3 regions of the Halomonas sediminis genome follow, and region 2 is predicted to be linked to each of the others. Evidence: predicted binding sites of a transcription regulator. Region 2 holds the regulator's gene; each other region holds the start of a gene.
What was found. Region 2 encodes sigma-54, which starts transcription at its own class of promoters, with help from an activator protein. Its sites were predicted from a motif close to TGGCACNNNNNTTGCTNT; they were not measured.

Region 1: speB (agmatinase) is a predicted target of sigma-54. The motif match lies at 4,126-4,143, and genes of this name have one in related genera.
Region 3: glnA (glutamate--ammonia ligase) is a predicted target of sigma-54. The motif match lies at 7,833-7,850, and genes of this name have one in related genera.

Annotation. Positions count from the first base shown of each region.
Region 1 is NZ_CP085246.1:2,189,263-2,199,988, forward strand. It holds gene LG290_RS10430 (aldehyde dehydrogenase family protein) at 1-24, opposite strand, end outside; gene LG290_RS10435 (5-guanidino-2-oxopentanoate decarboxylase) at 34-1,653, opposite strand; gene LG290_RS10440 (YjiH family protein) at 1,665-3,050, opposite strand; gene speB (agmatinase) at 3,101-4,051, opposite strand; gene LG290_RS10450 (sigma-54 interaction domain-containing protein) at 4,271-5,689, shown strand; gene gabT (4-aminobutyrate--2-oxoglutarate transaminase) at 5,728-6,999, opposite strand; gene LG290_RS10460 (NAD-dependent succinate-semialdehyde dehydrogenase) at 7,018-8,469, opposite strand; gene LG290_RS10465 (aminotransferase-like domain-containing protein) at 8,649-10,073, shown strand; gene LG290_RS10470 (Spy/CpxP family protein refolding chaperone) at 10,198-10,726, opposite strand, start outside.
Region 2 is NZ_CP085246.1:1,166,549-1,177,274, reverse strand. It holds gene mlaE (lipid asymmetry maintenance ABC transporter permease subunit MlaE) at 1-171, opposite strand, end outside; gene LG290_RS05715 (ABC transporter ATP-binding protein) at 183-1,007, opposite strand; gene LG290_RS05710 (KpsF/GutQ family sugar-phosphate isomerase) at 1,267-2,253, shown strand; gene LG290_RS05705 (KdsC family phosphatase) at 2,309-2,851, shown strand; gene lptC (LPS export ABC transporter periplasmic protein LptC) at 2,853-3,443, shown strand; gene lptA (lipopolysaccharide transport periplasmic protein LptA) at 3,440-3,937, shown strand; gene lptB (LPS export ABC transporter ATP-binding protein) at 3,934-4,713, shown strand; gene LG290_RS05685 (RNA polymerase factor sigma-54) at 4,832-6,250, shown strand; gene hpf (ribosome hibernation-promoting factor, HPF/YfiA family) at 6,412-6,723, shown strand; gene ptsN (PTS IIA-like nitrogen regulatory protein PtsN) at 6,728-7,198, shown strand; gene rapZ (RNase adapter RapZ) at 7,336-8,280, shown strand; gene LG290_RS05665 (HPr family phosphocarrier protein) at 8,291-8,560, shown strand; gene pmbA (metalloprotease PmbA) at 8,557-9,909, opposite strand; gene yjgA (ribosome biogenesis factor YjgA) at 10,008-10,526, shown strand; gene tldD (metalloprotease TldD) at 10,538-10,726, opposite strand, start outside.
Region 3 is NZ_CP085246.1:220,629-231,354, reverse strand. It holds gene LG290_RS01185 (hypothetical protein) at 1-110, shown strand, start outside; gene argE (acetylornithine deacetylase) at 281-1,453, opposite strand; gene LG290_RS01175 (YqiA/YcfP family alpha/beta fold hydrolase) at 1,636-2,166, shown strand; gene LG290_RS01170 (DUF6435 family protein) at 2,252-2,422, shown strand; gene LG290_RS01165 (ChaN family lipoprotein) at 2,436-3,371, shown strand; gene ntrC (nitrogen regulation protein NR(I)) at 3,423-4,847, opposite strand; gene glnL (nitrogen regulation protein NR(II)) at 4,840-5,886, opposite strand; gene glnA (glutamate--ammonia ligase) at 6,254-7,660, opposite strand; gene LG290_RS01145 (hypothetical protein) at 8,256-8,768, shown strand; gene LG290_RS01140 (hypothetical protein) at 8,992-9,141, shown strand; gene LG290_RS01135 (metal ABC transporter ATP-binding protein) at 9,141-9,887, shown strand; gene LG290_RS01130 (metal ABC transporter permease) at 9,871-10,726, shown strand, end outside.

The sequences.
Region 1 (10,726 bases), 1.0 Mb from region 2:
AAACTGCTGGCTGAGTGACTGCATGGAAGTATCCTAGTCTGAAAATGCGCACGCACGCTGCCAAGCAGCGGCATTTATTTCGATCAATAACGGCTTGGTGGGTACACGATCGGCTAATGCCTCGGCAAATGCTGCGGGGCTTTCCACCCGTAAGCCGGGGCAACCAAAACCTTCAGCCAGGGTGAGAAAGTTCGGCGCCTGAATATCCACGCCCAAGCGGGCAACACCGTTGGCATCCATGTAGCGGCGAATCTCTTCATAGCCCGCGTTGTGCCACAGCACAATCACCACCGGCAGGCGCTCCTCTACTGCCGTTGCCATTTCCGAGAGCGTAAACATCACCCCGCCATCGCCGACGAGCGCCACCACCGGCAGATCCGCCCGTGCCAGCTGCGCTCCTAACGCCGCCGGCAGCCCATAACCCAAGGTGCCGTAGCCGGTTGAGGCATTGAAGTAGCGCCTGGGCGCTGGCTGCGAGACCAAATGATTGCCGGCATACACCGGGGCCGTTGAGTCACCCACCAGTATCGCCTCGGGCAGGAGTTCGGCCAGCGTTGCATATAGCGGCACGAAGTCGCTAAAGGCAGGATCGCTTGGCAGATTAAGCGCGCTCAACGCCGCCGCCGTGCGCTGGGCGCCGTTGCGCGCTAATGGCTCGGGGAAGTGAGCAAGCAGAAGCTCTAGACTGCGCCCGGCATCGCCCACCAGCCCCAGCGTCACGCGCTGATTACGCACCAGCTGTTCGGGGTCGAGATCAATACGAATCAGCGTGCCATTGAGGTGAAAGCCACCGTCAAACACCACGTCGTAGTCGGTCTCGCCCAGCTCGGTACCCACTGCCAGAATCACATCGGCGCTGGCCGCCAGCTCGCGTACCGCAGGCAACGCGGCGTTAGCACCCAGATCCAAGGGGTGGTTGCGCCCTAACAGCCCCTTGGCGTTGATGGTGGTCACCGCGGGGGCATCAAGCTGCTCGACCAATGCCCGCGCTGCTTCCGGCGCTGCCACGCAGCCGCCGCCCAGCAGCACCAATGGCTGTTTCGCCATTTTTAATAAGCGGGCGGCCTCGGCAAGCCCCTCGGGGTCGGGTGCAGCGCGATAAAGCCTAGGCGCTTGCCAACTGGCAGGCACGCTAACCGGCACATCGAATAAATCGATGGGGATTTCAATATGCACCGGCCCCGGCCGCGCGCCGTTGAACACGGCAAAGGCCCGGGCCAGCACGTCTGGCAAGGTACTGGCGTCCAGCAGTGTATGGCTAAAGCGTGCCACACCACTGATCATCTGCTGCTGACTGGGCAATTCGTGCAGGCGTCCCTGACCCAGCCCCAAGGTATCGCGGCGGTTCACGCTGGAGATCACCAGCATGGGAATGGAATCGGCAAGGGCCTGACCCATGGCGGTGGCAATATTGGTCATCCCGGGCCCGGTGATAATCAGGCAAACACCCGGCTGGCCACTGGCGCGGGCATAGCCGTCGGCCATGAAACCCGCACCCTGCTCGTGGCGGGGGGTGACGTGGCGGATGTCAGCGGCCTCGCTCCCTTCCAGGCCACGATAGAGCTCGACGGTGTGCACCCCGGGGATACCGAAGATGGTATCCACCCCATAGGTGTCGCGCAGCAGTCGAATGAGCAGTTCTGCACAGGTCATTTGGAGGTCCCTCATCCCACTAGCCAATGGGCCATGACGACAATGATCGGCAAGGTGATGGCGGTGCGGATCAGGAAGATCGCCGCCAGCTCCCACAGCTTCAGCGGGATCTTGGACTTCAGCAGAAGAGCGCCGATTTCCGACATGTAGACCAGCTGGGTCAGCGACAGGCAGGCGATCACGAAGCGCGTCAGCTCGCTCTCGATGTTGCTGCCCAGTACCGCCGGCAGGAACATGTCGGCGAAGCCCACCAGGGTAGCGGGGGCCGCAGCCTCGGCTTCAGGCACGCCCATCCACTCCAGCACCGGCACCATGGGCATCGACAGCCAGGTGAAAATCGGCGTGAACTCGGCCAGGATCAGCGCCACGGTGCCGATGGCGATGACCAGCGGCAGCAGGCCGAAGAAGATATCGGCGACGTTGAACAGAGCGATGCGCACCAGCTGCCGCGGACCGGGAGCCTTCTCCGCGCGGGCCACGGCCATGCCCAGACTGTAGCGCAGCAGCCCCTGGTCACCGGTACGCTCTTCCTGCAGGCGGCAGCCCACCGGCTCATAGTAGGTGTTCGGCTTGAGCGACAACGGAGGTAACCGCGGCACGATCACGGCCGCCACCAGACCGGCGACCACCACCGTCAGGTAGAAAGGCACGAAGAGGTGGTTGATGCCGATGAAGGTGGTCACCAGGATCGCGAAGGCAATGGAAACGATGGAGAAGTTGGTGGCGATGGCCGCCGCCTCTCGACAATTATAGAAGCCCTTCTCGTACTGCTGGGTGGTGATCAGTACCCCCACGGTGCCCGACCCCATCCAGGAGGCCGTGGCATCGATGGCGCTTCGGCCCGGCAACCCGAAGATCCACCGGAAGGGTTTGCGAAGTAGGCTGCCGATGAACTCCATGAAGCCGAAGTCGACCAGGAAAGGCAGCAGTATGGCGGCGAAGAAGAAGAAGGTCAGGAGCACTGGTGCCAGGTCGTTAAGCATCACGCCACCCGTAAAGGGGGCGGTAACGAACTCGGGACCCACCTGAAAGTAGGTCATCAAGGCGAAGAGCGCACCAAGGGCTCGCATGACGACCCACACAGGCGCCACGTCGAACAGATCCTTCAGCATACCCTCGCTCGCCCAGCCAGGATGGGTCGACTTGACCACCAGGGTCAGGACCACGGACAGGCAGAGGACTACCGTCGCAATGGCCGGCAGGGTATCCCCCAGCAGGGCCTTGAGCCCATCGGCGGCGAAACCCATGCCGATGTTGATGGTATCGCCCATCGAGAACGGCACCAGGAACAGCAGAACACCAAGTATCGATGGCACCAGGAACTTGATCAGTCCATGCCGAGAGAGCGGTGCGCCCTCAAGTGCTATGTCGTCGGATGTATCAAGGGAGGATGGCATAAGGCACCTCAGATTGAATTATCGTTGTAGTGTTGGTCTGGCCGCGCATCTTAATCACCGCGTTTCACGCCCGGCAGTACACAAAGCATTTCATACAGCAGCGTGGCGCCCATAAGCGCAGTATTGCCGCTAGGGTCATAGGGCGGTGACACTTCCACTAGGTCTCCCCCCACAATGTTCAGGCCTGCCGCACCACGCACAATTTCCAACCCTTGGGTGGACGTCAGCCCGCCCATTTCCACCGTACCGGTGCCAGGGGCAACCGAGGGGTCCAGGCCATCGATATCGAAGCTGATATACACCGGGATGTCGCCCATCTGCTCGCGTACTTGCGCCATCAACGGCGCTAGCGAGCGATACCAGCACTCCTCGGCGGGCACGACGCGAAAGCCCTGCTCGCGACACCAATCGAAATCCTCAGCCGCGTAACCAGTCCCGCGCAGACCAATTTGCACCACCTTTCCATGGGCCAATAAGCCTTCTTCCTGGGCACGGCGAAAAGGCGTGCCATGCGCAATCGGCTCGCCGAACATATGCTCGTTCACATCGGCATGGGCATCGATATGAATCAACCCCACCGGGCCATGCTTTTTAGCCATGGCGCGCAGAATCGGCAGCGTCAGGGTGTGTTCGCCGCCGAGGGTTAGCGGAATGCAGCTGTGTTGGAGTACCTCATCATAAAACGCGGTGATGATGTCGACACTTTTCGGCAGATGAAAGGTATTGATCGGTACGTCACCGATGTCGGCCACTTGCAGGCTTTCAAAGGGTGCTGCGCGGGTCGCCATGTTATAGGGGCGTAGCATGCGCGACTCATCGCGGATCTGGCGCGGCCCAAGACGGGTACCAGGTCGGTTAGAAGTACCAATATCCATCGGGACGCCGATGAAAGCGGCATCCAGCCCGGCAGCATTCTCTTGGGTGGGCAGTCGCATCATGGTGGCGGGGCCGGCAAAGCGCGGCATGCTATTACCACCCAGCGGCTGATTGAATTCCGACATACACATCTCCTTGGTCTTGTTTTGAAATTATTGAGTCGCTCTGCAAGCGCTTTTAAACGCTCCCTGACTCTTTCAATGCACAGATCATGCCAAGACGTCGGGGCCGCAAAACAGGTAGGATTACTCACCATTCGATGCAAAAATGCATCAAATAAGCTATTCATTGATTCAAAAATGCATCGACGATTCATAATTGAATCGCTTAAGGAGCGTGTTGCGATGAGTGAAATCGACAAATGCGTGCTGCAGACGATCGTGGCGACAGCCAACGATCACTTCTTCATTGTCAGTGGCGATGGGCAGATATTGGATATTAGCCCTGGGGCCGAAGCGGTCTATGGGGTATCCCGGGAAGAACTGCTTTCCAGCAGCGTCCAGCAGTTGCAAGCCACGGGCGTGCTGAAGCCGTCAATTAGCATGGAAGTGATACGCACACGCAAGCCAACTCAGCTTATGCAGGTGACCGGGACCGGCCGCCGCGTCATCGCCGACGCCTACCCGGTGTTCGTGAATGGCAAGCTTGAGCGCATCATCAGCCGTTCGCGGGATTTAACCGACCTGCAGCTACTACAGGACGAATACGCCCTACTGCAGAAACGCTTTAGCGAACATTTGAAGCGCAGCCAAGCAGCCCCCGATGCGGAAGAACGGGCACTGGACGACGCACTCGACAACCTGCAGGTGAGAAGCAACATCATGCGTGAAATTGCGCTACTGCTTAAGCGGGTCGCGCCTTCTGACGCCAACGTTCTGATGCTCGGCGAATCCGGTGTCGGCAAGACTGCCTTTGCCAAACAGCTACACCGCTGGAGTCAGCGTTGTGACGGCCCTTTTATTGAGGTCAACTGTGCAGCGATTCCCGAGAATCTATTCGAATCCGAGATGTTCGGCTATCAGCCAGGTGCCTTCAGTGGTGCGGCGCGGCAGGGCAAAGCGGGACTATTGGAGCAAGCCGAAGGCGGCACGCTATTTCTCGATGAAATCGGCGAGTTGCCACTGCTGATGCAGACTAAACTGCTCAAAGTCATTCAAGATGGCAGCTTGACCCGCTTAGGCGATACGCGCCCACGTCGGGTAGATTTTCGCCTGGTGGTGGCCACCAATCAAAATCTGGGCAAGCAGGTAGAAGCCGGGCTGTTTCGTCTGGATCTTTATTACCGCCTCAACGTTATTCCCGTCACCCTGCCACCACTGCGCGACCGCCGGGAGGATATTCCCGACCTCGTCGAAGCCTGCCTGAAACGACTCAATCAGCGCTATGGGCGTCAAAAAATTCTCGATACCCGGGTTTGGTCGACGTTAATGGGGAGCGACTGGCCCGGCAACGTGCGCGAACTTGAAAACTGGCTGGAAAGAGCCTGGCTTTCAAGCCCCACCGATCAAATCGAGGTGCCCGCCTTCCATCCCCAGGCGGAGCACCACCCGACAAGCGTCCCGAGCGCCTCCCCCTTACCCAGCGCCGCCTCGCTAGAAACCCACGAAACACTCAAAGAGTATCTCGCCCGCCTGGAGCGTGAAACCCTTGAGGAGCTCAGCAAAACGCTGCCGAGCACCTATGCCATCGCCGAGCGACTCGGCATCAGCCAATCCAGCGTGGTCCGTAGGCTGCAGCGCTACTGCCTCAAGGTCGCCAAATAATAACCAACAGCGAGTGATGTGCAGGATGCAGCCGAGGATTAGCTGATGGCTTCCAGCGATTGCTCGATAATACTCAAGCCCTCTTCCAGTACAGCGGAAGACACTGTGAGCGGTACCAGAATCCGGATGCTGTTGCCGTAGAAGCCACAGGAAAGAAGAATCAAGCCTTTCTCGCGCGCTTTGGCACACACTTGCTGGGTCAGTTCTGGGGAAGGTTTGCCTTCGCTATCGAGCAGTTCAAAGGCGGCCATGGCGCCTAGCTGGCGACCATGAGCCACGGCGGGTAAACGTTGCTCCCAAACAGCAAAACGCTCGGCCAGCATCTTGCCCATCTGCTCGCTACGCGCCAGGATATCTTCCTCTTCGATAACCTCGATCACCGCCAGCGCTGCCGCACACGAAAGCGGGTTGCCGCTGTAGGTGCCGCCCAGGGAGTTAGGACCGGAGGCATCCATGAGCTTGGCCGTGCCTACCACCGCAGACAGCGGCATGCCATTGGCCAGGCTCTTGGCGGTGGTCAGAAGATCCGCCTCGATGCCGCTGTGTTCCAGGGCAAACAGCTTGCCGGTGCGGGCAAAGCCCGACTGCACTTCATCGGCGATCAGCAAGATGCCGTGCTCGTCACACAGCGCCCGCAGCGCTTTGAGGTAATCCGGTGAGGCAATGTAGAAGCCGCCCTCGCCCTGTACCGGCTCGATCACAATGGCGGCGGTGCGGTGCGGGGCAATGTCGGTCTTGAACAACGTGCGAATGGCGTTCAGCGAGGCCTCTTCGCTGATACCGTGCAGCGGGTTGGGGAACGGTGCGCGGAACACATCGCCCGGCATCGGACCGAAGTCGTTCTTGTAGGGCAGCACCTTGCCGGTCATCGCCAGGGTCATCATGGTGCGGCCATGGAAGGCGCCATCGAAGGTGATGATGCCGGTCCGCCCGGTGGCCGCGCGGGCGATCTTCACCGCGTTTTCCAGCGCTTCGGCGCCGGTATTGACCAGCATCGCCTTGCGTTCGGGGCCGCGTACGGGTGTCAATTCACAGAGCTTTTGGCACAGCTGCACGTAGGGCGCGTAGGAAATCACCGCCGCGCTGGTGTGCATGACTTTCTTGAGCTGCGCTTCCACCGCGGCGACGATCTTCGGATGGCGATGGCCGAGGTTAAGCACGCCAATGCCACCGGCAAAGTCGATCCAGCGGTTGCCGTCGGCATCCCACAGTTCGGCGTTTTCGGCGTACTCGGCAAACTGGGTGGTCGGCGTCGCGGCACCGTTGGCCACGAAGCGGTCTTTCAGTGCGTTCAGTTCCTGGTTTGTCATTTCTCGTTACCTTTTTATTTAAAGACCGCCGACACAGACGTACTTCAGTTCGGTAAATTCATCCAAGCCATGATGAGAGCCTTCACGGCCCAGCCCTGACTCTTTTACGCCGCCAAACGGCGCCAGCTCGGTGGAGATCAGCCCTTCATTGACCCCCACCATGCCGTACTCCAACTGCTCCATGGTGTGCCAAATGCGACGGTAGTCGGTGGCGTAGAAGTAGGCCGCCAAGCCAAACGGCGTGGCGTTGGCCATTTCAATGGCTTCTTCATCGCGCTTAAAGCGAAATACTGGTGCCACGGGGCCGAAGGTCTCTTCATCGGCCACCGCCATGCGGGTAGTCACATCGGCCAGCACGGTGGGCGTAAAGAAACGCTCGCCTGCGGCATGGGGTTCGCCGCCGCAGAGTAAGCGCGCGCCCTGGTTTACGGCGTCGTCTACGTGGCGCTGCACCTTGTCTACTGCTGCCTGGTTGATCAGCGGGCCAATGCTGCTGCCCTCGGTCAAGCCGTCACCCACTTTCAGCGCCTTCACACGCTCGGTGAGCTTAGCGACAAAGGCGTCATAGATGCCGTCCTGCACCAGGAAGCGGTTGGTGCATACGCAGGTCTGTCCGGCGTTGCGGAATTTAGAAACAATGGCGCCTTCCACGGCGGCATCTAAATCAGCATCGTCAAACACGATAAACGGGGCATTGCCGCCCAGTTCCATGGCGGTTTTCTTCACCGTGCTGGCGCACTGGGCGAGCAGGCGCTTACCTACCGGGGTCGAGCCGGTAAACGAGACTTTGCGCACCCGCGAATCGGTGGTCAGTACGTCACCCACGGCTGCCGGAGAAGAGGCAGTAACGACGTTGAGCGTGCCGGGGGGCAGACCGGCTTCGAGGGCCAAATAGGCGGCGGCCAGGGCGGTGAGCGGCGTGGCTTCGGCGGGTTTTATCACCACGGTGCAGCCAGCGGCCAGGGCCGGGGCGCACTTACGGGTGATCATCGCCAGCGGGAAGTTCCACGGAGTAATGGCCGCCACCACGCCGATCGGCTCGCGCAGCACCAGCAAGCGCTTGTCCGCCCCGTGGCTGGGCAGCGTTTCCCCGGCCATGCGCTTGGCTTCTTCGGCAAAAAACTCGATAAACGATGCGCCGTAGGTGACTTCGCCCCGCGCCTCGGCCAACGGCTTGCCTTGCTCTAATGTCATCAGACGAGCAAGCTCATCGGCGTGTTGCGTAATCAACTCAAACCAGCGGCGCAGTAGTGCTGAACGCTGTTTCACCGGGGTAGCCCGCCAGGCTGGCCCTGCTGCATAAGCTGCAGCCACCGCATCACGGGCGTCATCGGCGTCCATATCGGCCACCCGGGCAATTGCTTCACCAGTGGCGGGATTATCCACGGGGAAGGTGTGCTTGCCGGTACGCCACTCATCGCCAACCAGGGCGGGTACCGCATCGTGAAGCCACTGTTCGATAAAGCTCATGCTGCTCTCCTGAGTCGCGTTCTGGACTGGCAACGTAACAGTGAAAGGCACAGCCACACATGCACCACTTCCAAGTTGGACCAGACCACTTTCATATTGGAAACTCAGGCAAAAAAGAGACGGTCAGGCGCTCGCTGGAACGATCCCTACGACAACGTTGAGAGTGAGAATAGGACGGCATGGAACAAGAAACAGTACTGCAACAGCTGGATAATCTTTACAGCCGACAGTCCTCAACATTGAGTAAGCAAGTACGCGTTGAGCAGACACTAAGGCAGGCGATTACACAAAAATGGTCAAGTGCTACGCGTCTTCCCGGGCACAGGGCGCTTGCCGAGACGCTGAGAATCTCCAGGCATACCCTCGCAAGGGCAATCAATACATTAATTAAAGAGGAGCTTTTAGTAACGCACCACGGCAAGGGTACCTGGTCGAGCTACCGCGCTTCTGCTATTGCTATCCCCTCGGAAACACCGGTGCCCCGCCTCTCTTTAAGGGCTCAGCGTGTTCTCCGAGACCCCGGGGCCGGCATGGTGCAAAATGGCTCTTTCGTGCCGGGCATTCCTGACATAACCAAGTTCCCGATTCGTAAATGGCGCCAGCTGTACGCTAGCGTGACAGTGCCCCAGAATGCCCTATTGCTCTCTTACTCCACCGGTGGTTATGGGCCTCTCAAGCGGGCCATTCGCGATTTTTTACAGCGCTGGCGGCGCATTGATTGCGATATCGAACAAATCATCATTACTGACGGAACCCATAACGGGATTCAGCTTTGCGCCATGGCTCTCGCCGATGCAGGGGATACGGTGGCAATGGAATCGCCCTGCTACTGGGGGGCGCGAAAAGTGTTTACCTCCTCCAACCTTGAGCTTGAAATGATTCCATGGGCACCTGGCAAGGGCCATCTGCTACCCGAGTCACCCAAACCAATTCAGTTAGCCTACCTGATGGGGGGGCATCATTATCCCCTTAGCGTACCCACGTGCATCGAGGACAAGCGCCATTTATGCCAAGCGCTAAGCCCAGCCTATATTATTGAAGATGACTACGAGTTCAGTCAGGACGATCACATCAACCTGCTCTTTGATGCCCGATCTGACCGGCATATATTAGCGAGTTCTTTTTCTAAAATGATCTTCCCCGGCTTACGTCTAGGGTACCTGGTGGTTCCGAAACACCTCGCCTCGCCTATCAACCGATTGCGCAGTGAACTTTTTCGAGAAGGCCGCATGCTTGATCAGGCAGTGCTGGCACAATTCATGTTCAATGGCGACCTGGATGCGTGGTGCCAGCGCATACAAAGGGAGTACCTGGGACGCCAGCAAGTCGTTCACGACCATCTCAAGACATTACCCAACGTGCGCTATATCTCGCCGCCCAGCCATGCCATCAGCCTATGCATTGAGTTTGAATCCCAGATTGACGACGTAGTTATTGCCAAGTCACTTCTTAAGGAACACCTGGTGGTACGGCCGTTAAGCACCGTATGCTCGGATACAGATCAGCGTTCAGGGCTCATCATGGGAGTTGGCATGCTTTCGGGCGATACGTTGAAGCATGAAGTTAAACGTTTAATAAGTCACCTCAGTGTATTTCTCAAATGACGGGGTTCTACGGTCAAGGCGTTATATCCCCGCACGAAAGTATTCTGCATTGCATAGGCAATCTAAACGGCATAAGGCATAGCGGTGCCCGCCGAGCGACGGGCACCGAGTATATGCCCCGACATTACTGCGCGGCGTTGCCCCGCTGCATCTGCTCGCGCTGCTCGTCAGTCAGCAGGTCCTGCATCTGGTTATGCATGCGCACCTTGTCCGCCATCATCTCGCCGCGCAGGGTGGCCATCTGACCATGAAGAGCTTTAACCTCCTCCGGATCAGGGCGTTCCGCCCGCATCAAGCTCATCATGTCGTCACGCAGGTTCATCATCTCGCCCATACGCTCGAACTGGGCAGAACGATGCGCCTGGCGCATCTCGCGCAGGGAGCTCAACTGCTCCTCGTCGAGTATTTCGGCCATGTTGCCCATCATCCCGGGTCCCATGCCGCCTTGGTCACCCATCATCATCCCGGGTCCCATGCCGCCTTGGTCACCCATCATCATCCCGGGTCCCATGCCGCCTTGGTCACCCATCATCATGCCGGGGCCCATGCCGCCCTGGCCGCCCTGGCCGCCCATCATCATGCCGGGGCCCATGCCGCCTTGGCCGCCCATCATCATGCAGGGACCCATGCCGCCTTGACCGCCCTGAGACATT
Region 2 (10,726 bases):
CAACGACAATACACCGACGAAATATACTTGATGCAGCCATAGGCGCAGCCCCTCACGCGAAGGCACCGCCACTGCCGACTGGGCGAGAAAAATCCCCGCGCGGCCCAGCGACTCGGAAGCATCGCATCCCTTGCGACCCCAGCGAGCAAGGCTTTCGATGCCTTTCGTCATTCCACTTTCACTCAAGGATGGCCTCCGGATGCCGTCGCATCGTCAAGAATATCGCTATAGAAATCCGGTGCCGGATAATGAAACGGCACCGGCCCATCAGGTTCGCCATGCACGAACTGACTCACTCGAGGGTCGGCATGGGTATCCAGCGACTTGGGTGTTCCTTCGGCCACCACCTTGCCATCGGAAATCAGGTAAACGTAATCAGCGATCGACAGGGTTTCCTTGATGTCGTGGGACACCACAATGGACGTCAGTTCAAGCGCTTGGCTAAGGCGACGGATCAATTCCACCAATACCCCCATGGAAATGGGGTCCTGACCGACAAAAGGCTCATCGTAGAGAATCAATTCCGGGTCCAGCGCCACGGCACGCGCCAAGGCGACCCGACGCGTCATGCCGCCCGACAGTTCAGCGGGGGTCAAGGTACGGGCACCACGCAAGCCTACTGACTGAAGCTTCAGCAGTACCAAGTCACGGATCATTGGCTCAGGTAAATCCGTATGTACCCGTAGCGGGAAAGCCACGTTTTCGAACACGTCCAGATCGGAAAACAGTGCTCCGCTCTGAAACAACATGCCCATACGCTTGCGCAGCTCGAACAGGGCCTTGCGTGACAAGCGGTGTACATCCTGACCATCTATCAGTACCCGCCCACTATCCGGCGTCAGCTGTCCTCCGATCAATTTGAGCAAGGTGGTTTTGCCGGTCCCGCTCGGCCCCATGATGGCGGTAATACGTCCGTAGGGAATGGCCATGTTGATGCCACGAAAAACTTCACGCCCACCGAACGTGAAGTGTAGATCTTCAATTTCAACAAAAGGAACGTCAGTCATGGTGACTCATTATCGGAAAATGGCGCAGTTGAGGTCGACAGCAGGTCATTGCCGAGGTCGACGATAGAATAGTTGCGAATGAGAAAACCGCTCACTAACAGTTTCAAAAACAAGATTTCAAAAACATTATCGAACATCGTATCCTAACCCTTATAGCTAGCGTCAAGCGATAAACATCCAGCTATTACGTTTCGGGCATCCCACCTCGAGGATGTTATCCTGTGTACAGACGTTCATTCACTTTCTTGAGCCATCCGCCATGAATCAGCCCGCCCCTCTCACTTCCTTGCTACGCGAAAGCGCTGTGCGCACCCTGATGGTGGAGCAGGCGGCTATCGGCGCCTTGATCGGCAAACTGGGTACCGGATTCGATCAGGCATGTCAGTTGATTCTGGCGTGTACCGGACGCGTGGTGGTAACCGGCATGGGCAAGTCCGGGCATATTGCCGGCAAGATTGCCGCCACTCTCGCCAGCACCGGCACCCCGGCTTTTTTCGTTCATCCCGGTGAAGCCAGCCATGGGGATCTAGGCATGATCACCCGTGGTGATGTCGTGCTGGCCCTGTCCAATTCCGGTGAAACCAGCGAAGTGACCGCTCTGCTGCCCTTGCTCAAGCGCATGGGCGCACCCTTGATCAGCATGACCGGGCGCCCCGGTTCCACCCTGGCACGGCATGCCGACGCCCATCTGGACAGCGGCGTGGAACGAGAAGCCTGCCCGCTGGATCTCGCGCCCACCAGTTCCACCACGGCGGCATTGGCCCTGGGCGATGCACTTGCCGTGGCTTTACTCGAAGCGCGCGGCTTCACCGCCGAGGATTTTGCCCTTTCCCACCCAGGTGGAAGCCTGGGCAAACGACTCCTGCTCAGGGTCAAGGACTTGATGCACGCCGGTTCGCGTTTACCCCAGGTGCCGCTGGGCAGCCCCCTGCGTGACGCTCTGTTGGAAATCACCCGACAAGGGCTGGGATTTACCTGCGTGGTAGACAAGGAAGGTCGGTTGGCCGGCGTCTATACCGACGGTGATTTACGTCGCACTCTGGATCAACACCATGATCTGCGTAACTTGAGCGTGGAGGATGTCATGACCCGTCCGGGCAAACGCATTTCACCTGACCTGCTGGCCGCCGAAGCCGTACGTATCATGGAAGACAACCGCATCACGGCCTTGGCCGTCGTCGACCAGCATGAACATCCTGTAGGCGCATTGCATATGCACGACCTTCTAGCCAGCGGTGTGATTTAACAAGGCTTTTCACTCAAAGATGCTTCTACCTGGAAGCGTTTCAATCGGAGGTTCCATGGCCCTATCGCCTGCTTTACTCGACCATCTGCGCCGCGTGCGCTTGCTCGCTCTGGATGTGGATGGCGTTCTGACCGATGGCCGGCTCTACTTTCAGGCCGATGGTATCGAAATCAAGGCCTTTCATACCCAGGATGGGCATGGCCTCAAACTGCTCAAGCGCGCAGGCATTCATGTCGCCCTGATTACCGGACGTGATTCGCCAATGGTCAGCCAGCGTGCAGCCGCCCTGGGAATTTCTCATGTGTTCCAAGGCTGCGAGGATAAGCTCGCCACCTTGCGCCACCTCTGTCAACGCCTTGGGATCGAACTCGATCAGGCAGCTTATTGTGGCGATGACCTGCCTGACTTGGCGGCAATCAAACGTTCCGGCATCGGAATTACCGTACCCCACGCGCCTGCCTATATTCAGTCACATGCCGACTGGGTAACCGAACGCCATGGGGGGCATGGTGCAGTGCGCGAGATCTGCGACACCCTGCTCGAAGCGCAGGGGCACTGGGGCGCCGTCATAGACACCTACCTGCACGGCCGTCGCTGAGATGAGCCGGCAAGCCTTCTTGCCGCGCTGGCTATGGATAGCCGGAATGGTGGCCCTGCTCGGCGGGTTGCTGGTTTATCTGGACCCTCGCGCACCCCAGGAAGTCGCGGTGGACCCCGCCGCCCAGGCCGAGGAACCCAGCCATGTACTGGAAGGCGCCGACATGACCTTGTTCGGTGCCGACGGGCTTATCCAGCAGTCCATCCGCACTCCCCATCTGGTGCATATTCCCCAGGATTCCCTGACCCAGGTCGAGATGCCAAGAGCCAGGCTGTTCGACGAAAAAAGGCGTGAATGGCTAGCCAGCGCCGACAGTGGCACTGTCGACATCGCCGCTCATCACTTGACCCTCAGCGGCTCGGCTCGGCTGGTCGCTCCTGAGAGCGGCTGGCAACTGGATAGCGAAGTGTTGCATTATGACAGCCGTCAGGCTCACGCCTGGAGTGACGCCCCGGTGGTGCTGCAACATCCCCCCCAGCATATGCGCGCCTTGCGCATGGATACCTGGTTGAATGATAGCCAGGTTCGCCTGACCGGCGATGTGCAAGGCTACCACCCAGCGGCAACGCGCGAGCAAGAGGAAACCCCATGAAAACGTTTCTGCAAGCCACGCTGCTGAGCCTGGCCCTGTTGCCGGCAGTGGCACTTGCCCAGCAAGCGCCTCCACCGGTCGAAGTGGAGGCAGACCGTCTTGATCTGGATCAACGTACCGGTACTGCGGTATATGCCGGTAACGTTGAAGTTCGTCAGGGCGAAATGCGCCTGAGAGGCGATCGTGTCAAAATTCAGCGTAACTCGGCAGGCGAACTGTCGCGTGCTATCGCCACCGGAGATCGCGCCTATCTTCGTCACCACCCGGAAGGCCAGGATCAACCTCTGGAAGGTTATGCCCGCACAGTCATTTTTCACGTGGCCGAACGCCGGGTGGAACTGATCGATAAAGCCGAAATGATTCAGGGCGGAGACCGCTTCACCGGAGGACGCCTGGAATACTTCATCGATCGAGAGGTCATCCAGGCTCGCGCCGATGTGGAAGGACAGGAGTCCCAACGCATCCGCATGACTCTGCAGCCCGAACAACAATGAGGCAAGCCGTGCACTCAGGCGATAGTGAAGCTTCTGCGTCTACTCTTGGCATAAAAACGCTTTATGCCCGCCATCTGGCCAAGAGCTACAAGCGCCGGCGCGTGGTCAAGGATATCAGTCTCGAGATCGCTCAGGGTAGCGTGGTCGGACTGCTGGGCCCTAATGGGGCCGGCAAGACAACTTCCTTTTATATGATCGTCGGCCTGGTACGCGCCGATGCCGGCGAAGTAAGTATCGATGAGCATGACCTCAGTGGCGCCCCCATGCACGAACGCGCCATGGCCGGCATCGGCTATCTGCCTCAGGAAGCCTCGATATTTCGCAAGCTGTCGGTGGCCGACAACATCATGGCGATTCTGGAAACGCGCAAGGACCTTGATCGAAGCGCTCGCGAACAGCGCCGGGAAGCGCTACTCGAAGACTTTCATGTCACCCATATACGCGACAACCTGGGCATGAGCCTTTCCGGTGGTGAGCGCAGGCGCGTGGAAATCGCCCGCGCGCTCGCTACCGAACCGGCGTTCATACTGCTCGACGAACCTTTTGCCGGAGTCGACCCTATTTCCGTGGGTGAGATCAAGACCATTATCCGCGCGCTCAAGGCACGCCATATAGGCGTCTTGATCACTGACCACAACGTGCGTGAGACCCTGGACATCTGCGATACGGCTTATATCGTCGGCGACGGCCAGATCATCGCCAATGGCCCTCCCCAAAGCATTTTAGACAACCAGCAAGTACGCGATGTGTACCTAGGTGCCGATTTCCGCTTATAGGCAATATTTTCCCAGCCTAGTGGCATATTTATTGCTAATCATTACCCAAAGCTGGGTTGCGTCAGGTCGTGGCTCGCACTAGGGTAAAAACTTTCGATCAAGCAAGCGGGACTTCCCTATGGTCATGAAAGCCTCACTTCAATTGCGCATGGGTACTCAGCTGACCATGACGCCGCAATTGCAACAGGCCATTGCACTGCTGCAGTTATCCACGCTTGATCTGCGACAGGAAGTTCAGCAGGCACTCGACAGCAACCCGATGCTGGAACAGGAGGATGAGTTCGGCGAGCAAACCGTCAATGAAACTCCCGAGCCGGAATGGTCGGAGGATATCCCCACCGAGCTTGCTGTCGATAGCGACTGGTCGGATACCTACCAGGACATGGGTTCTATGGTTGGCGGCACTTCGGAAGGACCGGATTTTGAACGCCAGGCCGCTGGGCAAAGCCTCCAAAGCCGCTTGCTCTGGCAACTCGCGATGACTGATTTCGACGACCGTGAACAGCTGGTAGCGGAAAGTCTTATCGATGCCCTCGATACCAATGGCTACCTGACCCAGACGCTCAACGAGATCCGCGAAGGATTGCGCGGGCAGGTCGAGCACATCACCTTGCGAGAAGTGGAAGGGATACTGCTGCGCTTGCAACAATTCGAGCCTACCGGCGTCTTCGCCCGAGATCTGCGTGAATGCCTGATGCTTCAACTGGCAACGTTACCCGATGAGACGCCGTTGCTGCCCCAGGCACGACGTCTGGTGCGTCAGTTTCTGGAAGCCTTGGGCAAGGACGATTTACGCCTGCTCAAGCGCCGCCTGGGTCTCGATGACCAGCAGCTGAATGAGGTCATTCATCTGATTCGAAGTCTCGACCCACGGCCGGGCAGCGCCTTTTCCGAAACGACCGATAGTTATGTGATTCCCGACCTGGTAGTCCGCCATGATGCGCAAGGCTGGCACTTGGAGCTTAACCCTGAGGCACTTCCCCGGTTGAGAATTCAACCGGATTACGCAAGCCTGATCAAGCGCGCTGACAAGAGCCACGATAACCAGTTCCTCAAGGAGCATCTCCAGGAAGCACGTTGGTTGATCAAGAGCCTGTCCAGCCGCAATGACACCCTGCTACGCGTAGGGCGCGAAATCATTATCCGGCAGATCGGTTTTCTGGAGCATGGCGAGGAAGCCATGAAACCCCTCATACTGGCGGATATTGCCGACGCCGTTGAGATGCACGAATCCACCATCTCGCGAGTAACCACGCAAAAATACATCCATACCCCGCGTGGCGTCTTCGAGCTCAAGTACTTTTTTTCCAGCCAGGTGGGAGGCGGCGAAAGCCAGGGCGATAGCCATTCAAGTACCGCCATTCGCGCACGGCTCAAGAAACTGGTTCAGGAAGAACCTCCGGGCAAACCCCTTTCCGATAGCCGAATCGTGGTACTGCTACAGGAAAACGGCGTCAAGGTGGCACGTCGCACAGTCGCCAAATACCGCGAAGCCATGGGAATCCCCCCTTCCAGTGAACGCCGTCGATTAAGATAGTCTCGAGAAAAGATCTTACAGAAAAAAGCCTGAACAAAGCCCGCAATCAACGCATAAGCCGAGCTGAATCAATGAGATTCAAGAATCTTTTCCCAAGGGCTTTGCTTGAAAGGAAAAAGGGTTACAATCAAGTCACAGCCCGACAGAGAAGGAGTACGTCAATGCAAGTCAATATCACCGGTCATCATGTGGAACTGACTGACGCCTTGCGTGACTATGTCAATGAAAAGCTCGCTCGCGTAGAGCGACATTACGACAATATCACCACGGTACAAGTAGTCCTGTCTGTCGAAAAAGAACGTAAACAAGCCGCCTGTACCCTGCATGCAGGCGGTATTGACGAACTGCATGCCGAAGCCACGGATGTCGATATGTACGCTGCCATAGATGCCTTGGCGGATAAGATCGATCGCCAGCTCGTCAAGCATAAGGAAAAAGCACAAGCCCGCGCCCAAGGCGCCGGGGTGCGTTAACCTGATGTCACTGGAAGCCATCCTGCCCCCCGAGCGTGTGCTTTACGACGTGCCCGGGGGGAGCAAGAAGCGTATACTGGAATTTTTCAGCACCTTCATTGCTCAGAATACCCCGAGCCTGGATAGCCAAGAGGTCTTCAGTCGACTCATTGGCAGAGAACGCCTAGGCAGTACGGGAATCGGCAATGGAGTCGCTATTCCTCATGCCCGCAGTCCCCACTGCGATGCGCCTATTGCCAGCTTTCTCAAGCTTGCCGAACCGGTGGATTTTGACGCCATTGACGGCGACCCGGTCGACTTGCTGTTTGTGTTGCTGGTACCGGAACAAGCCGATGACACTCACCTCGCGCTTCTCGGCCAGGTAGCCACGATCATGAACGATGCGGACACCCGTGCTCAGTTACGCAAGAGTGCCAGCCAACGCGAACTGCTTGACATACTGATGGCGACGATTCGAAACCAGGACGTTTCCTGAACTTTATTGTTCACGTTCTGAACGTTATTGTTTTCTGCATCAGCCTACGAGTACCTTATCCGTCATACCTTCGTGCCTCCTCGCAGCCCCTCACTAGACGCTGCAGGGTGACGCCTGGCCAGGAGCAGGAGATTCATATGCAACTCGTGATCATCAGCGGGCGCTCCGGCTCGGGAAAATCCATCGCTCTGCAAGCCTTGGAAGACCTGGATTATTACGCCATTGATAACTTACCCGCCATGTTGCTGGGTTCACTGGTGGATGAACTGGTTCAGGAAAGCGAAAGAACCCATTTGGCGGTGAGCATCGATGCACGCAACCTGCCCTACGCATTGGAGCGTTTTCCCAGCCTGTTAATGGAATTGCGCGAACGGGGTATCGATTGCCAAGTCATTTACCTGACCACCGATGCCCGTATCCTGCTGGAACGTTACTCAGCGACGCGCCGACGTCATCCATTGACTCGCAACAGTGACATGACATTGGAAGAAGCCATCACCGAGGAAGAAAAGGCTCTCAGCGAGATCCGCAACCTTTCCGACTTGATGATCGACACCTCGCGGTTATCCGTGCATGACCTGCGTCGCCGCCTTGTCGACCAGGTGGCTCATCATCAACGTGACCAGCTTGCGCTCACCTTCGAGTCGTTTGGGTACAAGCGTGGGGTTCCCCTGGATGCCGATCTGGTATTTGACGTACGCTGCCTGCCCAACCCCTACTGGGACCCTCGGCTACGTCAATCGAATGGACGCGATGCCACTATCATCGAATTTCTTGATGACTTCCCCATCGTCCATAGCATGTACAACGATATCCATGACTGGCTGGAACGTTGGCTACCTGCTTATCAAAGCAGTCAACGCAGTTACATGACGGTGGCCATCGGTTGTACCGGTGGGCAGCATCGGTCAGTTTATATGGCCGAACGCCTGGCCAGACAAGTCATGAATAATTACGGTAATATCAGTCTGCGCCATCGCGAACTGGGGCTGCAATACACTCTCAGTGCCGAGAAAGGCCAGGTAGAATTCACCGGTGATGAAGGCTCAACATCAACGCCACTCAGCGCACACGCAAGATAAAGGAAATACGGTGCCTCAACGCAAGCTGACGCTTATCAACCGACGCGGTCTGCATGCTCGTGCTGCCACCAAACTGGTGCAGTGCTGCCAGGATTTCAACGCACGCGTACACGTTCAAAAAGCCAGTCAAGAAGCAGATGCGGCCAACATCATGGCTCTCTTGATGCTGGCCGCTCCCTGTGGCACTGAACTTACAATAAGCGCAGAAGGCGACGATGCAGAACAGGCACTCGAAGCGATCCAGGAACTCTTTGACGCCCGCTTCGATGAAGACGCCTAGCTAGTTTCCTGGTCGCCGGCCACTGTCATTTCATCAATCAACCAGCTGCCGGTGTGAATGCTGCCTCGCGTATCGGTGTCGTTACCGATACCTACCAAGCCACTGAACATCTGTTCGAGGTTACCGGCGATGGTGAACTCTTCAATGGGATACTGGACCTTGCCATCTTCCACCCAGAAGCCGGTAGCACCGCGAGAGTAGTCCCCGGTGACGCCATTGACCCCTTGTCCCATCAATTCCGTTACCCATACCCCACGCCCCATTTTTTGCAGCAAGTCTTGCGGTGCGCTTAACGGTGCCGAGATACGTAGATTCCGAGCTCCCCCGGCATTACCCGTGGTCTGCATTTCCAGGCGTCGAGCGCTATAGCTCGAGAGCATATAACTTTCCAGGCGTCCCCGATCGATAAAACGGTTATTGCGCGTTTGTACACCTTCGTTATCGAACGGCGAACTGGCCATGGCGCCGACCTCCATGGGTCGTTCGCTTAAGGAGAACCAGTCGGGAAACAAAGGATCTCCCAGGCGGTCACACAAGAATGACGCTTGGCGATACAGAGCGCCGCCGGCCAGGGCGCCCATCAGATTGCCTACCAGACCAGCCGCCAGGCTCGGGTCGAAGAGTACCGGAAAACGGCCGGTCTTGGGACGCCTTCCACCAAGCCGGCGCAGCGTTCGCTCAGCTGCCTGCCGCCCAACTGCTTCGGGGTCCTGTAACTGTCGTGGGTCGCGGGCCGAGGTGTAATCATAGTCACGCTGCATGCCGCTGCCGTCCTGGGCAATCAACATGCAGGAGAGTGAGTGACGGCTGCCTTTCTGGCTCCCCAGGAACCCATGGCTATTGGCATAGACCCGCACGCCTTCTCCTGTCGAAAGGGACGCCCCCTCAGAATGGGTGATGCCTTCGACGCCGCGACCGGCGCTTTCGCAGGCAAGTGCTATTTCAATAGCCTGTTCGGTACTCAGCTCCCAAGGGTGATGGACGTTTAAATCGGGGAAATCCGTGGCCATCAATGCAGCATCCGCCAGACCTGCCGCTGGGTCTTCGCCGGTGTAGCGCGCAATCGCCATGGCTTTTTCCACCGCTGCACGAATTGACGCCTGCCCGGCATCGGTAGAGGAAGCACTCCCTTTGCGCATACCGACATATACCGTGACGGCGATACCTTGATCTCGGGACAGCTCGACGGTTTCGACTTCGCCCAGACGCACACTGACACCCACGCCTTGATCGACACTTGCCCCAACCTCGCAGGCATCCGCACCCAACTGTTTGGCCAGTGCCAACGCCTCTTCGGCACGCGTTTCCAGCAGCTGTTGCTGCGCCGGCGCATCAAACGCTTGTGTCATGTTTTTCTCCTTCCTCAGCCGAGAATCCTCGGCAGGTGAATGCTGTCGCTTGCGGCCTGATATACTGCCGCAACCTGAATTCGTTAACGAGCCACATCATGTCCAAAAAACGCCCTGACTTCATCGAAAACGATGAACAAGAACGCCCCAGCAAATCGCAGCTCAAGCGTGAAATGCACGCCCTGCAGGAACTGGGGGAAAACCTGATTGCCATGAAACCCGCTGAGTTGGCACGGTTTCCGCTTTCCGATGACATGCTGCGTGCCATCGAGGAAACGTCACGCATCCGCTCCCATGAAGGGCGCCGGCGACACATGCAATACGTCGGCAAACTGATCCGCAAGGAAGACCTGGTCGCGATCCAAGCGGTGTTTGACAGTGTCGACCAGGAACAACAGCAGCGTGATCATGCCTTTCATCGCCTGGAAAAATGGCGCGACCGCCTGATCGAGGAAGACGACTCGGCAATAGATGCCTTCATGGCAGACTATCCCGACACGGATCGCCAAACGCTCCGTCAGTTGATACGCAACGCACGCCGTGAACGCGACCAGGCCAAACCACCGACCAGTGCCCGCAAGCTGTTCAAATTCCTTCGCGAAAGCGCTGCCCTGTAACGCAAAAAGCGTTAAGACTGGGTGCCCCCTACGGTCAGCTCATCAAGTTTCAAGGTGGGCTGACCGACACCCACCGGTACGCCCTGCCCTTCCTTTCCACATACGCCGATACCGGTATCCAGTGCCATGTCGTGGCCGATCATCGAGACCCGGCCCATGGCTTCCGGGCCATTACCGATCAAGGTCGCTCCCTTGACCGG
Region 3 (10,726 bases), 950 kb from region 2:
GGTTCGAAGTCACCCAGGGACTGCTCACGCAACTTGCTCATCAAGCTGCCTGCGAAGATGTCATGCGTCATGCAAAAGCAGACCTTTTCGAGGAAGACTACCAGCATTGAGGGTTGACGCTTTCAGTTGGTAAAACAGGCAGTCAGCAGGTAAAGCAGCTAGTGAATAACGCAACAAGTAACACGTTCTTGGATAGACCGCCGTTCAATCGTCACTACACCCCATTCAGACTTTGCTGAATGGGGTGTTTTCGTTCAGGCCGTTGCTTATTCTCAAGGGCTTACTCAAGAGGCTGTTCAAGATCCTTGCCCAAGCGCTGCAAGAACGCCACACAGTGCTGCAACTGCTCGAGTTCGACATATTCATCCGGCTGATGCGCCTGAGCGATACTCCCCGGCCCCAGAATGATCGTCTGCATTCCGCCTGCCTGGAATTGCCCGGCTTCGGTGGCGTAGGCCACCGCATGGCGGCAGCCGGCTGAGTCTTCCGACAGGTGCCGTCTGGCCAGCGCCATCACCCTGGCGTTATCCCGATCCACCAGCCCCGGCACGGTGGTATTGAGCAGTTCGGTGCTGATCTCGACCTGCTTGCCCTGGTCGCGCAAGCCGGCTTCGATGTCGCGGCAATAGGCTTGAAAGCGCTCGAAGACAGTTTCGAAGGTGTCGGTGGGCAGATGACGTATTTCCCACTCGAACTGACATTCCCGGGCCATGATATTGATCGCCGTACCCCCGGCAATCTTGCCCACATGCAAACTGCTATGCGGTACGTTGAACGCCGGGTCCACCCGCCCTTCTTCCACCAGCATGTGCATGATGTCTTCGATATAAGTGACCAGACGGGCAGCGACGTGAACCGCCGAGGTGCCCTGATTGATCTGGCTGCTGTGGGCTTCACGGCCCACTATCCAGGTACGCAGGTTAGTGGCGCCTTTCTGGGCCACCACCGGTTGCATATCGGTCGGTTCGCCGACGATCACCTGGGCACTGGTGGAGTAGTTCTGGCAGAAATGTCGAATCAAGTCCGGCGCGCCCAGGCAGCCGACTTCCTCGTCATAGGAAAACCCCAGATAAATCGGTTGCTTGAGCGCAGCTTGCGACCATGTCGGGACCATCGCCAGCACACAGGCAATGAAGCCTTTCATGTCGCAGGTACCCCGCCCGTACAGCCGCCCGTCATTGCCGTCATGCAGGCGAAAGGGGTCGGTCGACCAGGGCTGTCCTTTCACCGGCACCACATCCGTATGGCCGGAAAGCATCACGCCGCCCGGCGCCCGGGGGCCGATACGCGCCACCAGGTTGGCTTTGTTGCCGCAGGGGCTCATTACCCGGTCCGCCTGAATGCCATACTCGGCCAGATATTGCTCAACGAAATTCACCAGCGCCAGGTTGGATTCGCTGGAAGTGGTGTCGAATGCCACCAGCCGGTCAAGAAGGTCGAGGGTCTGTTTCATGAAAATTCCTTATGAAAGCGAACGTCCGCCTTCGGCACCCTACCACTGAAACCACGCCCAGCCCACGGCTATGGGCTCAAGGCTGTCATTGGTTCAAGACTGTTGCCAGCGCGAAAAAGTAGCTAGGATCGAATATTCTCGAAACAACGAATACGCTCGCAACAACCAACCTGGAGCGCGACATGACCACGGTATATCTCTCGCACGGCCTGGAAAGCGGCCCGGGCGCCATGAAAATGCAAGCCATGAAGGAAGTGGTGGAAGCCCTGGACGGTTGCGAGGCGGTGGTGATGGACTATCGCGGCATGTCCTCTCCAAGCGAACGGCTGCAACACCTGCTGGCTACCCTGGAGCAGCGTCACGCCGACCCCATGCAATGCATCATGGCCGGCTCCAGCCTGGGCGGTTGGGTGAGTGCCGCGGCTAGCGCCAGGCATCCACTGTTGGGTTGCTTTCTGCTGGCCCCGGCATTGGGGCTGGATCGCTACCCGGAATCCTCGCCGGTCATCCAGGCGAAGCATACCCGGATCATTCATGGCTGGAATGACGACATCGTGCCTCCCGGGCCGATCATTGACTATGCTCAGGCCTATTGCTTTCCCTTGCGCCTGCTGAATGATGATCATCGCCTGCATGCCAGTCTGGACACGATACTCGATGATTTCCGGCGCTTTTTGGAAACCTGCCTGGAACCGGCCGCAAGCGAAAAATAAAAAATATGAACCACCATTAGACAGCGGCCCCAAAATCCTCTACAAGGAGTGTACATTTCACGATCTCCATTGAGAGGAATAGTTTATGTTGAGTATCTTCAAACGTGACCCGAAGAAAAAGCTTCAGCAAGCCTACGAACGCAAACTGCAGGCCGCCATGGAAGCCTCGCGCAACGGCGACATGCGTGCCAATGCGACCCTCACTGAAGAGGCCAATGCTCTGTTGAGCGAGATTCAGTCGTTGGAGAAATCCTGACTCAGGAGTTCGCATGCCCCATTGCTTTCGCATACCGAGGCGAGCCACCGCGGTATTGATGCTCGCCATGCTCGCTGCATTGCCAGGCGCTGCCATAGCCGAGGGTGAACCCTGCCCGGCACCGGGCCAGTGGTTCATGCAGGGTGCCTTGACGACACCCGAAACATTGCTGGCCACTGCCGCTCGGCAAGAAGTGGTGATGCTCGGGGAGCGCCACGATGAGAAAGCCCATCACCGCTGGCAGCTGCATACCTTGGCCGGGCTATATGCGCACCGTTCCGACATGGTGATCGGTCTGGAAATGCTTTCCCGCGACGTGCAACCGGTATTGGATGCCTGGGTAGCGGGCGAGCTTGATGAAGAAGCCTTTATTCGCGAAAGCAACTGGAAAGAGGTGTGGGGAATCGATGCTGAGCTTTATCTGCCTATCTTGCATTTCGCCCGTATGCAGCAAGTCCCGCTGGTCGCGCTGAATATCCAACCGGCGCTGCGCCAACGCCTGGCCCAGGAAGGATGGCAGGCCGTACCCTCATCCGAGCGCCACGCAATAACGGCGCCTGGCGCCGCAACCCCTGCCTACCGCGAACGACTGACGCAAATCTTTCAACACCATCCTGCTGCGGAAAACGAAGAAGAAAAACAGGAAGGGCAAGTGCAAGACAAGAACGAGGGTGCCGCCCTGGAGAGCTTCATCCAGGCGCAGCTGGCCTGGGACAGGGCCATGGCCGATGGCTTGGCAACGGCGGCACAGAGCGGTTCTCTGGCGGTAGGCCTGATGGGTTACGGTCATGTCATCCACGGCGACGGCGTCCCCCATCAACTGCAAGACTTGGGCATCAGCCGGCGAATGGCGCTTTTACCCTTGGCCATCAACGACTGTCAGCCGCCCGATGCAAGCCTCGCCGATGGCATTTACGTCTTGGACGAGGCAGACGAGAGTAGCGACTAGATATAGGGTTCCGGACGATCAAGTGTCCTTCACTCATTGAGCCACTCACTCTCATTCATCCGCCAAGGCGGGCAATAACGCCTTGAGCTTACGGGTCAGCGTATTGCGCCCCCAGCCCAGAAGCTCAGCCGCCTCCCCTTTGCGCCCCCCGGTATGCTTGAGCGCGGTTTCGATCAGAATGCGCTCGAAATCCGGCACCGCTTCTTCCAACAGGTGCGTATGGCCTTCGGCCAGGGCATGGTCGGCCCATTCTCGAAAAGCGTTGCGCCAGTCACCTTGCTCCCCCTCGCTATGGTTTGAAGCGCGCAGCTCCGGCGGCAAGTCTTCCACCAGCACTTCACGCCCGGAGGCCATCACCGTGAGCCAACGGCAGGTATTTTCCAGCTGGCGCACGTTCCCCGGCCAGGGCAGGTGGGTGAGATGCGCCTCGGCGTCCGCGGTCAGCACCTTGATCTCGGTGGAAAGTTCGGTGGCGGCTTCGGCCAGAAAATGCCGCATGAGACGCGGAATGTCCTCGCGGCGCTCCGCCAACGTGGGCAGATGGATACGGATCACGTTAAGCCGATGGAAGAGGTCTTCACGAAAGCGGCCTTCATTGACCAGGGTTTCCAGATTCTGGTGAGTGGCGGCAATGATGCGTACGTCCACCTTGACCGAGAGATGCCCGCCCACCCGATAGAACTCGCCGTCAGCCAGCACACGCAGCAAGCGGGTCTGCGTCTCTGCCGGCATGTCGCCGATTTCATCCAGAAACAAGGTGCCGCCATTGGCCTGCTCGAACCGCCCCTGGCGCTGGGCGGTGGCACCGGTGAAGGCCCCTTTTTCGTGCCCGAACAGCTCGGATTCGATCAGGTCACGCGGGATCGCCGCCATGTTCAGGGCAATGAACGGCTTGCCGGCACGCGGACTATGCTGGTGCAGCGCCTGAGCCACGCGCTCCTTGCCGGTCCCCGATTCACCGTTGATCAGTACGGTAATATGCGAATGCGACAGCCGCCCGATGGCACGAAAGACTTCCTGCATGGCCGGTGCTTCGCCGATGATTTCGGTGTTCAGGCCCTCCGGCACCGTAATCGGACGCCGGCGTTCGCGGGCATGAGCCACCGCCCGGCGTACCAGCGCCAAGGCTTCGTCGACATCGAACGGCTTGGGCAGGTACTCAAAGGCACCGCCCTGATAGGAGGCCACGGCGCTGTCCAGGTCCGAGTGAGCCGTCATCACGATGACCGGCAGATCCGGATGCGCCTGGCGCAGGCGGGCCATCAAGTCCAGGCCATCGATGCCCGGCATGCGAATGTCAGTGACCAGCACATCCGGCGGATCCTCGATCAACCGCGTCAGGGAGGTGTCCGCCCGCGCAATGCATTCCACCTCAAGGTCCGGTTGCGCCAAGGCGCGCTCCAGCACCCAGCGAATAGCACGATCATCGTCCACGATCACTACCCGGGCTACATCAGTGCCTGCCACCTCAGTCATGGTGCTTCTCCAACGGAATCAATAAACGAAATTCGGTATGCCCGGGGGCGGACTCGCATTCGATCAACCCTTGGTGTTGATGCAGAATCGATTGAGCGATGGAAAGCCCCAACCCGCTGCCTTCGGCACGCCCCGACACCATGGGGTAGAAAAGCGTCTCACTCAGGCTTTCCGGCACCCCGGGGCCGTTATCGATCACCCCCACTTCACAGACTAGCCGATGGCGTTCGGCCCCCAGGGTGAACTGGCGCCGAGCGCGGGTACGCAGGGTCAGTTCGGGTGCGGTCATTTCGGCATCGGTCATCGCTTGAACGGCGTTGCGTGCCACATTCAACAAGGCCTGGATCATCTGCGATTCATCGCCGGAAAGGTCCGGCAAGCTGGGGTCATAGTCACGGCGGATATCGACATCCGGGTACTCGGCGTGCAGCAGCGAACGCACCCGTTCCAGCACCTTGTGAATATTGAGGGGCATGTGCTTGATGACGTGAGTAGGCCCGAGCATTGAGTCCACCAGATCGCGTAGCCGGTCGACTTCCTCCACGATGATATGGGTGAATTCACGCAATTCCGGGGCGTGCAGGTCGCGCTCGAGCAGTTGCGCCGCCCCTCGAATTCCCCCCAGGGGGTTCTTGACCTCGTGCGCCAGGCCTCGCGCCAGCACCTTGATCGTTTCCTGGCGGGTCATCAGCGCTTCTTCACGGGAAATCTGCATCAAGCGATCGCGTGGCTCGAGCTCAAGCAGTAATTCATCTTCCGATAAGGGCGTCACCGTGTAATCGACGGTCAATGGCTCGCCATTGAGCGGCCGCAGGCGTGCTTCACGCTGGGTGAATGGATGGAAGGCATCCCGTGCCTTAGCCAGTATCGCATCGATGCTGTCGTCATTGCCCAGCAACGTATCCAGGCTGAACCCCGAGATACGGCTCAAGCTCACCGCCAGCAAGGCTTCAGCTGCCGGGTTCATCCAGCGCACCCGGAGTTCGCTGTCGAGCAGCAACACCGCCGTGGTCAGATGATCCAGCAAGCGTTTGTACATATCACTCGCGCCAAGCAGTGTCGGCTGAGACGTGCCGGGGGAAGCGTCCCCATGGTGAGTCATGGCAATACCGTTCGGTTAACGAGAAATAAGCCGATGCCAAACCGGCAGCGGATGTCCTGATAATAGAGATCCTGACAATAAGAGTGCAAAAAATACGCCAGCTATGTCGTAGGCCACGGGCTGAGCACTATTTTGTTTAAACAACAGACCCGTTTGTTTAAACGACCGACCTATTTATTTAAACGACGGGGACATATTAGTCACTGACGCAATCCTGTCGCCTAAGCCTTCGCACCATAACAGTGCATCCTAACGCAAAGACCCTGCCGAAGCAGGGTCTCGTAACAGCAGCGATGAAGATGAATCAGCAGCTGTAGTACATGTCGAACTCGAGCGGGTGCGTCGCCATGCGCAGACGTTCCACATCTTCGCTCAGAAGCTCGATGTAGGCATCGATCATGTCATCGGTGAACACACCGCCTTCGGTCAAGAAGGCACGGTCGGCGTCCAGCGCTTCCAGCGCCTGATCGAGGCTCGAGGCCACGGTCGGCACCTTCTTGCCTTCTTCCGGCGGCAGGTCATAAAGATTCTTGTCCATGGCATCACCAGGATGAATCTTGTTCTTGATGCCGTCGATACCCGCCATCAGCAGGGCCGCAAACGCCAGGTAAGGGTTGGCGGTCGGGTCAGGGAAGCGAGTTTCGACGCGCTTGCCCTTGGGGCTTGCCGTGTACGGAATACGAATTGACGCAGAGCGATTACGCGCGCTGTAGGCCAGCATGACCGGTGCTTCAAAACCCGCCACCAGGCGCTTGTAGGAGTTGGTGGACGCATTGGTGAAGGCATTCAAGGCACGGGCGTGCTTGATGACACCCCCAATATAGTACAGCGCCATTTCGGAGAGTCCCGCGTACTCCTCACCGGCGAACTGGTTGACACCCTCTTTCCAGAACGACTGGTGGATGTGCATACCGGAACCGTTGTCACCCACCAGCGGCTTGGGCATGAAGGTTGCGGTCTTGCCGTAGGCGTGTGCCACGTTGTGGATCACATACTTCATTTCCTGAACTTCGTCGGCCTTCTTCACCAAGGTGTTGAACCTGACGCCGATTTCATTCTGGCCGGCGTTGGACACCTCGTGGTGATGCACTTCCACCGTCTGACCAATGGCTTCCAGGGTGTTACACATGGCGCCGCGCAGGTCATGGAAGCTATCCACCGGCGGAACCGGGAAGTAGCCACCTTTAAGGCGCGGACGGTGGCCGAGGTTGCCGCCTTCGATAGTGCGATCCGTCGACCAGGCCCCTTCTTCGGAGGTGATCTTGTACATGGAGCCTTCGATATCGGACTTCCAATGCACCTCGTCGAAGATGAAGAACTCAGGTTCCGGACCGAAAAAGGCGGTGTCGCCCATGCCGGTAGACTGCAGGTAGGCTTCAGCACGCTTGGCGATGGAACGCGGGTCGCGCTCGTAGCCCTGCATGGTGGTCGGCTCGATGATGTCGCAGCGCAGCACCAGGGTCGCATCTTCGGTGAAGGGGTCGAGGAAGGCGGTGCCATCTTCCGGACGCAGAATCATGTCCGACTCATTGATACCCTTCCAGCCGGAGATGGAAGACCCGTCGAACATCTGGCCGTTCTCGAAAAACTCTTCATCCACATCGCGAGCGGGGATCGTAACGTGCTGTTCTTTACCGCGTGTGTCGGTAAAGCGCAGATCCACCCATCTGATCTCATTTTCTTCAATTAGCGCGAGGGTCTTGGCTGACATAGTGTTCTCCGGTATGAGCGTGGCTTTCAGCAAATCAACTCGTTGATATTGTTCAATCTCACCGCAGCTTCTGCGTCATGGTGCCAGGAAGCCATCGGGTAGTTAGAAATCGGCTCTTGTTTTAGCACGCCATACGTCATGTGACTATGCGTGCTGAGCGTCTGCCTTTATTAATGCACGGTTCGTGCCAAAAATGCACCAATAGCGACTAAAAAATAATAAATAACTGATTTTAAGATATTTAAACAAATAAACTCATCCATTTCAGTGCTTTTCTCACTCTCTTTTAGCGCATTTAATCCCTCATCCTTTCCTATCAATGCACCAAAAAAACTCAGCAACAACTCATACTGCACCAAAATAGTGCCAAATTAAAAATTTCCATGGTGACAATCTCGGGAAAACTTTAACTTGATACTCAAATAAACCAAATACTACAATCAATTACGCTAGAGCGTATTTACGCCCAAGCTTTCCCCCTACGGAGTCAGCCACAATGGGTCTTCTATGTTTTATCACAGATGCCTTAGTGACTGGCGCCATGCTTCCTCGTCATCTGGGGGCATTGCACTCAGTAGCGCTGGAGAGTTCTCACGTGCAGCTTTTGGTGACGACATCCCAGCCCGACCCGCGTCTTTCGCAACTGGAAAGCCGCTACCAGGTGCGATGCCTGCTGACGCCCGAACTCACCCTGGGCGAACGCTTGAACCATGCCGCCCTGAGCAGCCAGGCCGACTGGTTTGTATTTGCCTGCCAGCCAAGCTGCCCCACCCCGGCTGCCTGGCCGAAAATCATTTCCCGGTTAAACGCTCATAAGCTGGATGTGTTGATGATCGGCATGTCTCGCCCGGGCCTGTTCGAACGATTACTGCAACGTTTTTTCAACAAGACCCTCTTGCTACCCCACTATTTTGCCGTCACGCGTAGCTGGCTGGAGAAGATCGGCGGCTTTGATCCGGAACTGGACCACAACGCTCTCCACGATTTACTTCAACGTCTACAAACCTGCCCCACGCGCATTCAGTACATTAAAGTACCTCTCAAAGCACCCTTGCACTTTGATCCCCCAACTGTCGGCCCCACGCCTTCTTTGCGACGACCGCCATAACCGGCGGTCTTTTTCTGAGCTGCCTGTCGGCAGCGAACGACGAATCATCCCCATGGCTGTGGGGATGAAGCGTTTGCTTAATTACTACTGACGCGCATCAACTAATCCCTTGCACTCTATGCCCTTTCATCGCGGCGCGATAAAATAGCGGAGTTTGGCTCGCACCAAATGTTATGTTATAACTTACTGCAATTCTCTCATTACCTGAACGAGGATGCTTCTCATGGTGCACCGTGCCCACCGACACCGGGAAGAAGGCCCTTGCCATTTTTCCTTGATGTCGTTGTCTGCCACGCGCCGCCTGATGTTAGCGCTGATCCCCCTGGCCATGCTGTGGTTGCTGGTGGGCTGGGCTAACGGATGGTGGCCGTGATGCACGCAAACAACTCACGTCTACGGCTGCACGACCTTCAGCTGGCGCAGAGCGGGCGGATGGTGGTGGAACATCTCGACGGTCGCTTTCTGGATGGCGCCATCACCGCCTTGATCGGCGCCAACGGGGCGGGCAAGAGCACCTTGATTCAGGCCATCATGGGGGAGCTTCGCCCGATGGGGGGCAAGATCATATGCGACGTTCCCAAGGAACGGCGCGCCTGGCTGCCGCAGCAACTGGCGCTGGACCTGACCTTCCCCATGAGCGTGGAAGAACTGATCATGACCGGCACCTGGCCCAGCCACGGCGCCTTGAAGGGTTACTGCGCGGCGCATTACCGCCAGGGTCGCGAGATCATGGCGCGGCTGGGCATTTCCCACCTGGCTCACCGGCCGTTGGGCGAGCTTTCCGGGGGCCAGCGCCAGCGGGCGCTGATCGGCCGTACCTTGATGCAAGGCGCCGAGCTTCTGTTGCTGGATGAGCCCTTCGCCAACGTGGATATCGAAACCGTGGATGTGTTGATCGACGTCTTCCACGACATGGCCAAGGACGGCGCCACCCTGGTGGTGGTGTTGCACGACATGGAGCAGCTTTCGCGCCTGGCCGATGAAGTACTGATGCTGGCGGGCGGGCATGGTCGCTGGGCGTCACCCAAGGAAATTCTTGGCCGCTATGCCGGCCAACCCGCCAAGGCACCGCGCCTGCCTCTCACCTTTCCGGATAGCATTCATGTTGGCTCTGCTTGATAGCTGGTTTATCAGTCCTTTCGAATACGGTTTCATGCGCCGGGCATTGGTGGCCAGCTTGGCGCTTTCTCTGGCGGCTCCGCCGTTGGGTGTCTTTCTGGTATTGCGCGGCATGAGCCTGATCGGCGATGCCATGGCTCACGCGATATTGCCCGGCATCGCGCTGGGTTTCTTGCTGGCGGGGTTTTCGCTGCCGGTAATGAGCCTGGGTGGGGTCATGTTCGGCCTGTTGGTGGCGCTGCTGGCTGGCAGTGTGTCGCAGATGACCGGCCATCGCGAAGATTCCGCGATGGCCAGTTTCTTCATCATGTCGTTGGCGGCCGGGGTGATGTTGATCTCGCTCGGCGGCAGCAGTGTGGATCTGACGCATGTGCTGTTTGGTTCGATCCTGGCGGTCAATACCACCGCGCTGATTCTGATCGTGAGCATCAGTAGCTTGATCGTGGTGCTGATAGCCACCTTGTTTCGCGCCATGGTGGTGGAGTGCCTCGACCCCTTGTTTCTGCGCGGCCAAGGGATACGCGGCGGCGTGATCCAGGGGGTATTTCTTGGTTTGGTGGTACTTAACCTGACCGCCGGTTTCCAGACGCTGGGCACCTTGATGGCGGTAGGCCTCATGATGCTGCCCGCCACCACCGCCCGCTTCTGGAGCAAGCGCCTGGAAGGGCTGATCGGCATTGCCGTGGTCTGGGCGATGCTCGCCAGCACCGGTGGGCTGTTGGTGTCGTATCACTTCAACCTGCCGTCCGGGCCGAGCATTATTCTGCTGGCGGGGGTCGGCTATCTCGTTTCGGCCTTGGTGGGGCGCCATCACAGCTTGGCCGCCAAGTTTCGTCGTC